Regions from separate parts of the Streptomyces sp. DG2A-72 genome, predicted to be linked through region 2. Evidence: riboswitches for the same ligand, from Rfam matches in the RefSeq annotation. Region 2 holds a riboswitch; each other region holds the start of a gene.
What was found. Region 2 has a riboswitch for cyclic di-AMP ahead of QQY66_RS29050 (transglycosylase SLT domain-containing protein). Riboswitches for the same ligand answer to the same signal wherever they lie in the genome.

Region 1: it holds a riboswitch for cyclic di-AMP, as region 2 does, so the genes downstream of both, QQY66_RS30045 (C40 family peptidase) here and QQY66_RS29050 (transglycosylase SLT domain-containing protein) in region 2, are expected to answer to the same signal.
Region 3: it holds a riboswitch for cyclic di-AMP, as region 2 does, so the genes downstream of both, QQY66_RS19450 (transglycosylase family protein) here and QQY66_RS29050 (transglycosylase SLT domain-containing protein) in region 2, are expected to answer to the same signal.
Region 4: it holds a riboswitch for cyclic di-AMP, as region 2 does, so the genes downstream of both, QQY66_RS06205 (C40 family peptidase) here and QQY66_RS29050 (transglycosylase SLT domain-containing protein) in region 2, are expected to answer to the same signal.

Annotation. Positions count from the first base shown of each region.
Region 1 is NZ_JASTLC010000001.1:6,290,537-6,293,736, reverse strand. Features, by position in the region: gene pcrA (DNA helicase PcrA) at 1-288, opposite strand, end outside; gene QQY66_RS30050 (ScyD/ScyE family protein) at 411-1,499, opposite strand; cyclic di-AMP (ydaO/yuaA leader) riboswitch at 1,763-1,933, shown strand; gene QQY66_RS30045 (C40 family peptidase) at 1,941-3,104, shown strand; partial or broken gene QQY66_RS30040 (tellurite resistance/C4-dicarboxylate transporter family protein) at 3,193-3,200, shown strand, end outside.
Region 2 is NZ_JASTLC010000001.1:6,081,430-6,084,629, forward strand. Features, by position in the region: gene fahA (fumarylacetoacetase) at 1-242, opposite strand, end outside; gene QQY66_RS29045 (HAD family hydrolase) at 541-1,353, shown strand; gene QQY66_RS29050 (transglycosylase SLT domain-containing protein) at 1,357-1,839, opposite strand; cyclic di-AMP (ydaO/yuaA leader) riboswitch at 1,843-2,005, opposite strand; gene QQY66_RS29055 (CocE/NonD family hydrolase) at 2,285-3,200, opposite strand, start outside.
Region 3 is NZ_JASTLC010000001.1:4,134,855-4,138,054, reverse strand. Features, by position in the region: gene QQY66_RS19460 (transposase) at 1-197, shown strand, start outside; gene QQY66_RS19455 (transglycosylase family protein) at 324-1,322, shown strand; cyclic di-AMP (ydaO/yuaA leader) riboswitch at 1,500-1,682, shown strand; gene QQY66_RS19450 (transglycosylase family protein) at 1,687-2,382, shown strand; gene eno (phosphopyruvate hydratase) at 2,609-3,200, shown strand, end outside.
Region 4 is NZ_JASTLC010000001.1:1,290,616-1,293,815, reverse strand. Features, by position in the region: gene QQY66_RS06215 (helix-turn-helix transcriptional regulator) at 1-594, opposite strand, end outside; gene QQY66_RS06210 (ATP-binding protein) at 807-1,268, shown strand; gene QQY66_RS06205 (C40 family peptidase) at 1,568-2,041, opposite strand; cyclic di-AMP (ydaO/yuaA leader) riboswitch at 2,045-2,246, opposite strand; gene QQY66_RS06200 (hypothetical protein) at 2,606-2,914, opposite strand; gene QQY66_RS06195 (ATP-dependent Clp protease proteolytic subunit) at 2,921-3,200, opposite strand, start outside.

The sequences.
Region 1 (3,200 bases), 210 kb from region 2:
GGAGCCGGCGCCGGCCACGATGAGCAGCGGGGAGCCGGAGTGGACGACGGCCGCTCGCTGGTTCTCGTTCAGCCCGTCCAGGAGCGCGGCCGGGTCCACCGCCGGGCGGTGCGCGCCGTCCCGGTAGTACGCGTCCCGGTCCGGCGGCGCGTCGAACTTCCCGCCGAACAGATCATCCGGAATCGGCTCCGGCACATGATCGTCCTCGGGCGGCGGCGGGGGTTCCTCCGCATGGGCCCGAGGGGCCTGGAGGTTCGCCAGGAAGCTGTCGTCAAAGAGGCTGCTCATCGCTCTCCGAGTTTAGGGCGCCCCACTGACAGCCCGCCGCCGCCCTGAGAACATCGCCGATTTCCAAAGCCCCAAGGGTCTCAGAGTTCGCGAAGTTCCGGGTCCGCGAAGTTCCGGCCGGCTCAGAAGCCGAGGATCTTCCAGACCTGGCCGCCCGGCGTCTTCCCCTGCCCCAGATCTGTTCCGTCCCGGTCGGCGACGGACCAGGCCGAGACATAGACCTTGCCGTCGTACGGGTCGACGGCCACGCCCGCCGGGAACGGCACCTTCACGTTCGTCCGCTTGCCGTGGGAGACCTTGGTGACGACGCCCGCGAAGAGCTGGCTGACGTACAGGTCGCCCTTGTCGTTGACGGCGAGGCCGGTGATCGAGCCGAAGCCGGACTTCCAGCCGAGGATCTTGCCGGTCCAGGGGTCGACCTGCCACACGCGCGCGGTGGGCTTCTCGGTCTCACCGTTGAGCTCGCCGACGTAGAGCTTTCCGTCGGGGCCGAGCGCCAGGGAGGTGGGGACGGACTGGTTCTTGTCGTGGTCCGGGAAGACGGTGAAGGGGCGGGCCCGGCCTGACGGCGAGACCTCGATCAGGTCGTTGCCTGCGGCGTCCGCGACGATCTTGCGGCCGTCGGGGAGCGCGAGGACGGCGTACGGGTTGGACTCCACGGATGCCTTGTGCGGATTGTGCTTCAGCTCCACGGCAGCGATGTCCGCGGCGATCTTCGCCTTGCCGTGGGTGATCTTCAGCAGCTTGCCGAGCTTGTTCCAGGGCGGGGTCGTGGGCACTCCGGCCTCCGGCGGGGCGAAGGTCTCCACGCCCCAGACCTTGCCGTGCCGCGCGGAGACCCCGTCGACGCCGGTCGCGAAGCCTCCGTCCGGGGCGGCGGCCGAGGGCAGTCCCTGCACCACCCTGTAGTGCTTCCATGCACCCCCGTTCCAGTAGATCTTGGTGACGGCCGACGAGAGACCGATGCAGGTCTCGCCCTCCGGCCCCTCCCCGATGCATTTCTTGCCGCCGCGGCCCGCCTCGGCGACGTACAGGCGCCCGTGGTCGTACGACAGCTGGCGTGGATTGTCGAGGCCCTTCGCGATCACGCGGACGACGGGTTTGCCGCCCGTGCGGCCGTCCTGTCCGGCGCCTGCGCTCGCGGGTGCGATGCCCGCGGTGGCGGTGAGTGCGACTCCTGTGGCGATGACGAGTGCGGTGCGTTTCCTCATGGCCGTACCCCCTCTCAGCCGCCACGGCTCCCGACCGTGGCTGGCTGGAAGCTACCGCCCCGAAGCGGGCGGACGAGGCCACTCCGGACAAAATACGAACAACTCGCCGCAGATCCCTCCATATTGACCACGGGGAGCGATGCCCTGGGCTAAGGTCACGAAAATGTATCGGGCATATCGCCCATCAACCTTCACAGGGGCCACACGAGTTGGCTAGCGTTCCTCCAGGCCGCACGACCCCTACCGGCGAACGTCGCCGGGCCGTACGGCCTCCGCCGAGTCCGGCGCGCCCACGGGGCGGACCGGAGCCGGGGACCCACCGAACTTGGGGTGAATCGACCGGACTTCCCTCGGGAAGCGGTCGTAGGGCAACCCTTCCGAACCACCCGCCCGAACCCGACAGCTAACTCGGTAGGCGGAAGATGGAAGGAGTCGCCTCCCTTGGCGTCGCACCGCAAGTCGCGTCCTTCGGGTTCGCGCGTCGCAGGCATACGGACCCCCGCCCTCGCCACGGCGGCCCTCACCTCCGTGGCCCTGCTGTCCCAGTCGGCCAACGCCGCTCCCGCGGCCGACGACAAGCCGAGTCTCGAAGAGGTCGAGAAGAAGGTCGGCGACCTCTACCGCCAGGCCGAGTCGGCGACCGAGAAGTACAACTCGGCGAAAGAGAAGACCACCAAGCAGCGCAAGCGCGTCGACACCCTCCTCGACGACGTCGCGCAGCGCACACAGAAACTCAACGAGGCGCGCGAGGAACTGGGTTCCTTCGCCTCCGCCCAGTACCGCACCGGCGCCTCCGCCCCCGACACGGCGACCTTCCTGCTCGCGGACACCCCGCAGGACTACTTCGACCAGACCCAGCTGATGAGCCGGATGACCGGCCGTCAGAAGGAGGCGGTCGACGACTTCGTCACGCAGCAGTCCGCGACGATGGAGAAGCGCCGGGAAGCCACCGCGAGCCTCGAGACGCTCACCGAGTCGCAGGGCGACCTGAAGACCGCCAAGACGACCGTCCAGCAGAAGCTGGCCGACGCGCGCGAGCTGCTGTCGAAGCTGACCGCCGAGGAGAAGGCGCGGCTCGCGCAGATCGAGCGGCAGAAGCAGCAAGAGGCCGAGCGCAAGGCCGCGGAACTCGCCAGGCAGCAGGCCGCGGCGGAGGCGGCGGCCCAGGAGGCGGCGCAACAGCAGCAGGAGAGCGGCACCGGCACGTCGGAGTCCTCCGACACCTCCGTGGCCGACTCCTCGTACGCCGCCAAGGCCGAGAAGGTCCTCGCCTTCGCCCGCTCCACGATCGGCAAGCCGTACGTCTGGGGCGCCACCGGCCCCGGCTCCTACGACTGCTCCGGCCTCACCCAGGCCGCCTGGAACGCCGCCGGCATCTCCCTCCCGCGCACCACCTGGGACCAGGTGAACGCCGGCACGACCGTCTCCCTCTCCGCCGCCCAACCCGGCGACCTGGTCTTCTTCTACGACGACATCAGCCACGTCGGCATCTACATCGGCAACGGCATGATGATCCACGCACCGAAGCCGGGGGCCTATGTGCGCGAGGAGTCGATCTACTACGACGGTGAGTCGTCGATCCACAGCGTGGTACGGCCGGCCTGAGGGGACAGGGACGCGGCACAGGGGGTTTCCGTACGCACGCGCGCGTGCCCCGCTCTCAGGGCGCGTGCCGCTCCCTACCATCGGGCCCATGCCCCG
Region 2 (3,200 bases):
AGCGCGCGCCGTACGTCCGACCAGGTGGTGCGGCCCGCGGCGAGCAGCGGGTTGAGGGTGGGCCGGGCGAGCAGGGGGGCGTACGGGGAGCCGAGCGCGTGCGCCGCCGCGCCCGCGTCGAGGACGTGGTCGCCGAGCCGGACCCCGACCCTCCGCTCCGTGGTAACGGCGGGGGAGAAGACACCGTACGGAAGGTTGTGCGGGCCGAAGGGGTCGCCCTCGGGGACATCGAAGGGGGGCATGGGTGCTGCCTCGCTCTCGTGCGGTCCGTATGCCAGGTGTGTCATGTGGTCGCGGCACACGTTACGGGGGCGAGGCCTGCTGCGGCAGCCGCAGGTCAGCGACGTCACCGAAGCCGTTCCGGACGGCGGCGGTGGCCTGCTGGAGGTGCCTTCGGGAAGGAGACGTCACGGCGTCACGGTGTCAGCCGGTCCAGGGGCGTCCCGAGGGAGTGAAACGGGGGCGCTCCGGCCCAAGTCGCCGTAGGAGGCGTCCTGTTCGCGTCGAGTCGGTGGGGCTTTCTGTCCGTATTCTCTGATCATGGCCGCACCCATCGCATATTCACTCATCGCCACTGACCTGGACGGCACCCTGCTCCGGGGCGACGACACGCTCTCCGACCGGTCGCTCGCCGCGCTTGCGCAGGTGACGGCGTTCGGCGCCCGGCACTTGGTGGTGACGGGGCGGCCGGCCCCGAGGGTGCGGCCGTTGCTCGACATCCTCGGCTGCGGGGGGCTCGCGGTGTGCGGACAGGGCGCGCAGGTGTACGACGCCGGCGCGGACCGTCTGCTGTGGTCCGTCACGCTGGACCGGGAGCTGGCCGAGACCGCGCTCGGCAAGATCGAGGCGGAGATCGGGCAGGTGTACGCCGCCGTCGACCAGGATGGCGTCGACGGGCTCACACTCATCGAACCGGGGTACCTGATGCCCCACCCGACCCTGCCCGCCGTACGCGTGGGGCGCCGCGACGACCTGTGGTGCGCGCCCATCAGCAAGGTGCTGCTGCGTCATCCTGCCCTGTCCGACGACGAGTTGGCGGCGACGGCGCGCGCCGTGGTGGGTTCACTCGCGACGGTCACCATGTCGGGGCCCGGGACCGTCGAACTCCAGCCATGCGGGGTGACCAAGGCGACCGGGCTCGCGCTGGCCGCCGAGCATCTGGGACTGGGACCTGGGCAGACCGTCGCCTTCGGGGACATGCCCAACGACATCCCCATGTTCGACTGGGCGGCGCACGGCGTCGCCATGGCCAACGCCCATCCCGAACTCAAGGCGGTGGCCGACGAGATCACCCTCTCGAACGAGGACGACGGCATCGCCGTCGTCCTCGAACGTCTCTACCCGACGGGGTAGTTCTCAGTACGCGCCGAAGACGTTGTCGATCGAGCCGTACCGCTGGAACGCGTAGTTGCAGGCGGCGGTGATGTTCGCGACCGGGTCGTACGGGTTGAACGCGGTGCCGGCCACGTGGTACGCCTCGAAGGTCGGGTCGATGACCTGGAGGAGGCCCTTCGACGGGGTGCCCGCGGCGGCGTTGGAGTCCCAGTTGTTGATGGCGGCCGGGTTGCCCGAGGACTCCCGCATGATGTTGCGGTAGATGCCGTCGTACGACCCGGGGATGCCGTTCTGCGCCATCACCTGGAGGGACGCCCGGATCCAGCCGTCGAGGGTGTCGGCGTAGCCCAGCGAGGTGGCGGTGGCGACGGTCGGGGTGGCCGCCGAGGCGCTGGTCGCGCCGATGACCGGCAGCGCGAGGACGGCGACGCCGGTGCCGGCGACGGCGACGGCGCGGGTGATGCGAGCGGTTCTGGTACGACGGTGCTTACCGGCTGCAGCCATGGCGAAGTTCCTCTCCGGCGCCTGCGAGGTGAGCTGTCGGGTTCGGGCTGGGAGGTGCCCGGCCACACCCTGACGGACATGGCTTCACCCCGAGCCGTCCCGGCGCGGCGTCCGGTCCGGCGGCTTACCTGGGTCCCCCGCTCCTGCCGTGCGGTGAGTTGGTCAATGGGTCGCTCGGGCGGCGGCAGGATTCGGCGTCCGCCCGACAGGCCGGGAACGTATGCGAGAGCACATGTCCGAAACAAGCATCGGATTCACACATCGCACCTATTGACCTTGGTGTGGGGCGAATGTGCTGCTTGATCCTTTGCGGTTGCCAAGCTCAACTGGCCATGGCGGAAGGCGGATCGGCGGATGCCTGTGTGTTTTCTGTGCAGGCCGGGACGTGAGTCAAGTCACGTGCGTTCGAAAGAATGGCAAAACGGGCAATCGGGCCAAGAGGGTTTTATCGACCGGCCGTTCGCGGGATGCGCTTCTCCCAGGTCCGATGGAAGATGACTTGGTCGCCCTCCGTGCAGATCACCTCGTCGGAGGCGGTGAAGTGGTCCCCGTCACAGCCGATCTCCGAGCGGCTGCGGACCGTGGTGTTCCAGCCCTGTTCCGGGCGGTGCAGCCGGATCGACCAGTCGGAGCGGGCGCGGGCCGACAGTGGGTCCGTCTCGTCGATCGTGTACGTCTCCAGCGCGTCCTCGGTGCACTCCAGTCCGTCGGGGTACACGCGTGTGCCGCCGTACCGCGGGTCGACCTCAAGGCGCCACGCGCCCCGCGCGACGTCCCGCACCACCAGGCGCTCGGGGTGCGGCTCGTCGAGCGTGGCGGGGAAGTTGACGCCCAGCGGCTCGGCCTGCTCGGGCTCCTCGAAACGGATATTTCGGTCAAATTCCCGCTTTCGTACGGGCAGTTCGAGGAAGCTGCCCGCCGGGTCCAGGGTGAAGCCCGCCGCCGAGTCGGGCTGTGGCCAGATCCACGGCCAGTACGCGGAGGAGACGGCGAGCCGGATGCGGTGGCCGGGCGGGAAGGCGTGGCCGATGGCATTCAGCTCGATGGTCACCTCTTCGGTGGTGCCCGGCACCCACGGCACGGTTCGGTCGCGGCCCTGTCGTGCCGAGAGGTTCAGCGCTCCGCGCGTGACCAGGGTCGACGAGCCGTCCGGCGCCATGTCACATACCCTCGCCACGACCTGCCCCCGCGGCGCCTCCGCGGTCACCCGCAGCCCCACCCGCGCCCGCCCCAGTACCCACGTCTCCTCGGCCACCGCGAACTCGAAGCACACCGACCGCGCGTCCTCCTCCCGCTGGTCCGGCGGCAGGTCGGCATCGTTGCCGATGGGGAGGAAACGGCCGGCGTCCACCCCGGTGTGC
Region 3 (3,200 bases), 1.9 Mb from region 2:
GGTACGGGCCGTGGGCGCTCGCCAAGGACAGGGAGAACACATGGTTCACAAAAGGATTTTGGCCTGTCCTCGTGAACCATCTGAACCTCCGTGGTGGGGGCACACCGGTCCAGCGTGAGCCGCTTGTCCCGCCGTTTGAGATCACGGGGCGCATCTCTTCGAAAGCAGCCAAAGGCGACAGAACCTCAAGTCTGTGATCTTCACGTGATCTACGCGGCATTAACTTGTGACAAGTGAAGGGCTGCCTATACGTTCACGGATCAGCGCGGCCCCCCAGCCTCACCCGCCGCGCCGGTCCCTGCTGTCTCGCGAAAGGCCCCCGCATGCTCTCCGGGAACGGTCGTCACCGTCGCCCCCGTCAGGCCCCGGCCCTGCTCGTCGCGGCCGGAGTGACCGGCTCCGCCATCGCCATCCCCCTCCTCGGTGCGAGCGGCGCGAGCGCGGCCGACGGCAGCACCTGGGACAAGGTCGCGGAGTGCGAGAGCGGCGGCGCCTGGAGCGCCAACAGCGGCAACGGGTTCTTCGGCGGCCTGCAGTTGGCCCAGGAGGACTGGGAGCAGTACGGCGGCCTCGACTACGCCCCGAGCGCCGACCAGGCCAGCCGTTCCCAGCAGATAGCCGTCGCCGAGAAGATCCTCGCGGACCAGGGCGCCGGCGCGTGGCCCGCATGCGGACTGCTCCACGGTCTGGGTGAGGACTCCCGCTCGGCGAACGTCGACACGGGCCTGGCGGGCGAGGCATCGGCCGAACCGTCCACCTCGCCCGACACTTCCTCCGACTCATCCGGTTTGTCCGACTCGCCTGAGTCATCCTCATCTTCGGAGTCGTCCACCTCGCCCTCCCCTTCCTCGTCCTCCCCTTCGCCGTCCTCTCCGTCTCCGTCTGACGAGCCGTCGGATGAGCCGTCGGATGCGGCGGACAACTCGGCCAAGTCAGACACATCCGCCGAATCTAGCCCGAGTGCCTCACGGGATTCCGCCAGCTCCTCCACGGGTTCGACCGAGGGTGATGATACGGACAAGTCCGTCCAGAGCGGCGGCTCTTCGTACCTTACGGACACCGGCACCGGGACCGGCAAGCATCGGGGCGCCAGCGCGGACGAGGCCGAGAGTGAGGGACGTGCCGACACCTCCGGCCGTCACGCCTCCTACAGCGTCCGCACCGGGGACACTCTCACCACCATCGCCGACTCCCTTGAGCTGAACGGCGGATGGCGCGCGCTCTACGCCGAGAACAAGGGAACCATCGGTGCCGACCCGGACCTCATCATCCCCGGTCAGACCCTCGGAGTCGGTGTCGAAACGGGCGAAAACCAACGGTAGTTGACGCACCGCTTCGCGCCGAATGTCCGGTTTAGTGAAAGTGTGGGATGAGTCTCAGAAGCCCTGATCGTCTTTGAAATTCCACGGATCGCGTGTCTACGGTCATCACCGCTCGTCAACACGAGCCCCGGCTGCCACAACGCCGAATCCTGCCAGTGGCCGCACGGGAACAGTCGTCGCTTAACAGCGCCGTAGGCAGGAGCGGGGGACCCAAGGTAAGCGCCGCGCCGGTCAGTTGACCGAGCGGCTTGGGGTGAAGCCGTGCCCCGTACGGGACGAAAGCCTCGTACGAGACATGGCCGGGCAACTCAACCGGCCCGAACCCGACAGCTCACCTCGCAGGCGTCGGTGAGGGGATCCAAGCATGCTGTTTTCCGGCAAGGGCAAGCACCGCCGCCCGTCCAAGGCCACTCGCGCCATCGCCATCGCCGGTGTCACCGGTGCCGCCGTCGCCGCCCCGCTGATGGTGGCCGGCAACGCCTCCGCCGCCACCGCCTCCGAGTGGGACACCGTCGCCCAGTGCGAGTCCGGCGGCAACTGGTCCATCAACACCGGCAACGGCTACTACGGCGGTCTGCAGTTCTCCGCCTCCACCTGGGCGGCGTACGGCGGCACGCAGTACGCCGCCACCGCCGACCAGGCCTCCAAGGCCCAGCAGATCGAGATAGCCGAGAAGGTCCTCGCGGGCCAGGGCAAGGGTGCCTGGCCGAACTGCGGCACCGGCCTGTCGGGCGCCTCGTACAACGGCTCCTCGTCGAGCGGTTCCTCGCAGAACCAGAGCAACGAGACCACCACGCGCTCCAGCGAGCAGCAGTCGGCCTCCCGCTCCGCCGAGCGCCCCGCGCCTGAGCAGAGCACCAAGAAGACCGTCACCACCCCGACCGGCAAGAAGGTCAAGAAGGGTGACGGCGAGTACAAGGTCGTCAAGGGCGACACCCTCAGCACCATCGCCGAGGAGCACGGCGTCAAGGGCGGCTGGCACAAGGTGTTCCAGCTGAACAAGGACATCGTCGCGGACGCCGACCTCATCTACCCGGGTCAGCAGCTGCACCTGAAGTGATATCCAGCCTTCGGCTCCCCGCCCCGGTGCGTCATTCCCCCGTACGCACCGGGACGGGGCTTTTTTCTGCCCCACGTCCGCCCCACTTTTTGTTCCGTTCAGAAACAATTTACTCTCGGTTCTGTCCATCGGGTGGGTGACCCGGTGGCTGATCGCCCGGAGCCGGTTAGGCTCATCTCGCAGAGCCGCTGCGGTCCTGCTAAACCGCGTCACATCCACGAAGGAGATGCTCGTGCCGTCCATCGACGTCGTCGTAGCCCGGGAAATCCTGGACTCCCGAGGCAACCCCACGGTCGAGGTCGAGGTCGGCCTCGACGACGGCAGCACGGGTCGTGCCGCCGTTCCCTCCGGTGCGTCCACCGGCGCCTTCGAGGCCATCGAGCTGCGTGACGGCGACCCCAACCGCTACCAGGGCAAGGGTGTCGAGAAGGCCGTCCTCGCCGTCATCGAGCAGATCGGCCCGGAGCTGGTCGGCTACGACGCCACCGAGCAGCGCCTGATCGACCAGGCGATGTTCGACCTGGACGCCACCGACAACAAGGGCTCGCTCGGCGCCAACGCCATCCTCGGCGTCTCCCTCGCCGTCGCCCACGCCGCCTCCGAGGCCAGCGACCTCCCGCTCTTCCGCTACCTGGGCGGCCCGAACGCGCACCTGCTGCCGGTGCCGATGATGAACATCCTGAACGGCGGCTCGCACGCCGACTCCAACGTGGACATCCAGGAGTTCATGATCGCCCCGATCGGCGCGGAGACCTTCTCCGAGGCCCTGCGCTGGGGCGCCGAGGTCTACCACACCCTCAAGAAGGTGCTGAAGACCA
Region 4 (3,200 bases), 4.8 Mb from region 2:
CCGCTCCAGCTGCCGTGCCATGACGTCCGGCCCGCCGATCTCCCGGTGCAGCACCGCCTCGTCGAGCACCGCGCTCAGCACCAGGGGCGGCCGCGAGCGCAGCACGTCCTGCCTGGCCAGGCGCACTTCCACCAGCGCATCCAGCCGGTCCCCGGCGTCCTCGTCCAGTCCGCCCACCGCGGCCCGGGTCACCGCCCGCGCGTACTCCGGCGTCTGCAACAGCCCCGGAACGACGGAGGTCTCCAGCGTGCGCATCGCGCTGGCCTGGGATTCCAGGCTGATGAAATCCCGGTACGTCGGCGGCAGCACGCCCCGATACGCATGCCACCAGTGGTGCCGCCCGGCACTGTCGTCCTGTCCCGCCAACACCAGGAGTAACTCCCGCAGTTGAGGATCCGCCACTCCGTAGGCGTCCAGGAGTAACCGCACATCGGCCGGTTTCACCCCGCTCGCGCCGGTCTCGATGCGGCTCACCTTGGACTGGTGCCAGCCCACGAGCCGGGCCGCCTCGCCGCTCGTGAGCCCGGCGCCGGTGCGCAGCGTGCGCAATTCGGCGCCCAGTTTTCGGCGGCGTACCGCGGGACCGTGCTGCATGGGCTCCTCCTTACTCCTTCCGGGCCGCCCAAATACGGTCTGCCGTCGCAGAGTTCACCGCTTCGAGCGACAGATATATGCATATCTTGGTGGATCGCACCCGTGACCGGCCCGGTGATGGCAGTCTGGCGACGAAGCACCAGTCCGGGACCGTACTCGAACCCTCCGCTCCGTGTCGGACTGCGGTCCCGTGGGAAAGGGACGACGTCGCCATGGCAGACCATCTGGAAGCATCCGTCACTCTGCCGAGCGATCCCGCCTCGGTCTCCGCCGCCCGCACCTACGTGGTCGGCACCCTGGCGGAATGGGGACTGCCGGCTGACACGGAACTGGCCGACACCATCCGCCTCATCGTCTCCGAGCTCGCCACCAACGCCGTACAGCACACGTTCGGGCAGTCACCCACCTTCACGGTGGACATCGAACTCGACCGTGACGAACAGCTGCGCATCGGCGTCACCGACAGCCATCCGCGGTTTCCCAAACGTCTGCCCGCGGCCGTCCAGCAGGACAACGGCCGCGGGCTTGTGATCATCCGCTGGCTGACTGCAGAGTTCGGCGGCAAGCTGAGAATCCGGCCCACCCGGGAGGGCGGCAAGACGATCTCCGTCCAACTGCCGTGGACGGTACCGGCGCGGCCCGTGACGACGACGGCGGTACAGCAGGACCCTTAGAGATCACGTGTGTCGGGCCCGCCCGAACGGGGCGCGGCAGGGCCCGGAAGACGTCCGCGGCGGGTGCGGTCTCGTCGCTCCGGCGGACGACCGGGGCGTGCACCGCAGCGGGGCAGCTGGGCGGGCTCGTAGGTGTGCGTGAGCTCGAGGTCCTGCCTCAAGAGCTGCACGACTGCCCGCAGCTGAGGGACATCGCGGCGCCGCCGGCCGCGGTGACGGCCTTGGTGTGGTGCTCGTTCTCGAACCGCTGGGATGACGCGGTGGCGGCGCGTCAGGGCGCCGCCACCGCGTCGCTCAGGTCACTTGACGCGGCCGTACCAGACGCTCTTGGTCCAGATCTTCTGCAGCCTCACGACGTCCCCGGTCTTCGGGGAGTGCCAGATCTTTCCCTTCCCGGCGTAGATGCCGACGTGGTACACGTTCGAGCCCGAGTGGAAGAACACCAGGTCTCCGGCCTTGCGGCTCTTGGCGGAGATGTGGCGGGTCTTGTTGTACTGCTGAGCCGCCGTCCGCGGCAGGCTCTTGCCCGCCTTCTTGTACGAGTACAGCGTCAGCCCCGAGCAGTCGAACCGGCGCGGCCCCGTGGCGCCGTACTTGTACGGCGAGCCCTTCTTGGAAGCCGCGACCTGGAGCGCCTTCGTCGCCGGAGTCGCGGCCGCGGCCTCCGAGGAGAGACCCGGCGCCACGACGGAGCCGCCCACGGCGGCCAGGGTGAGGGCCGAGGCCGTACCGGCTCGGGCCATCAGCGACGGGACACGATTGAGCGCAGTCATGCGCAACCCTTCGTCAGCCGCCTGTGAAGGATGACCTGTCGGATTCGGGCTGGCGAAGTTGCCCGGCCGCTGACGCGGCTTCACCCCAAGGGCTGCTCGGCCCGGTCATGGCGTGACCGTTCCGGCGACCCGTCGTGCTTGGGTCCTCCACTCCTGCCGATCCACTTCTGTCGACCGGTCATCCGGGCGGCGGCAGGACTCGGCGTCCGCCCGGACCGCCCCGCCGCTGTGGCGGGGGCTTGTCGTCAGACAGGGATCTTCACTCACGGGTGAGCGAAAAACCCAATGGAATCGGGGATTTGTGGTGTTACTCACCACTCACCCGTTCGGGTGGACACCCCTGTGTTCGGGTGGATGCCGAGGGCCCCGCGGACCCCCGGACCAGCGCGAAAACCTCTCATCCGCCCCGGAGGCAAGCGGGTTGCGCAACCCCGGCGATCCCAAAAAACGACAAACATCTACTCCGAACAGGGGTACGTCATTTGGTCCGTTTGAGCTCCGCTCCGGACGTCTCGCCGCGGTGGCGAACCCCCCGGACCGGAGGCGGGGTGCGTCAACTGTGCGTCAACTGTCGGAGCGCGGCGGCACGATGACGCGCGCCGTCCGGCGCTCACCGTCCAGCACGCGCAGCGCCCGCGTGAGCGTCGGGGCGTGCAGCTCGGTCTCGCCCCGCTGGTGCATCAGCGCCAGTGCGTCGCGCAGCTCGGTCGCCTTGGACACCAACGCCTGGGCGGCGCGCAGTCCGCGGTAGGTGTCCCCGTGGTGTGCCGGGTTGATCCGGCCCAGCAGGTCGACCACATCGAGGTAACGGTCGATCAACTCACCCTCCGCGCGCGTGAGAGCGGGCAGCGGCGGGAGTTCGGGTGGGAGCACCGGCGGTCACCTCCCCGTGGGCGGAGCCATGGTGGACCTGCGGCTCGGGATGATCCGGTCCACCAGCCCGTAGGTCAGGGCCTGCTGCGCGGTGAGGATCTTGTCCCGCTCGATGTCCGCGCTCACCTGCTCGCGCGTGCGCCCGGTGTGCCGTACGAGCATCTCCTCCAGGCGGGCCCTGATCCGCATCAACTCCTCGGCGTGGATGGCGAGGTCGGTGGCCTGTCCCTCGATCGGCTCGGGCAGCCCTGGCTGATGGATCACCATGCGCGCGCCCGGCAGCGCG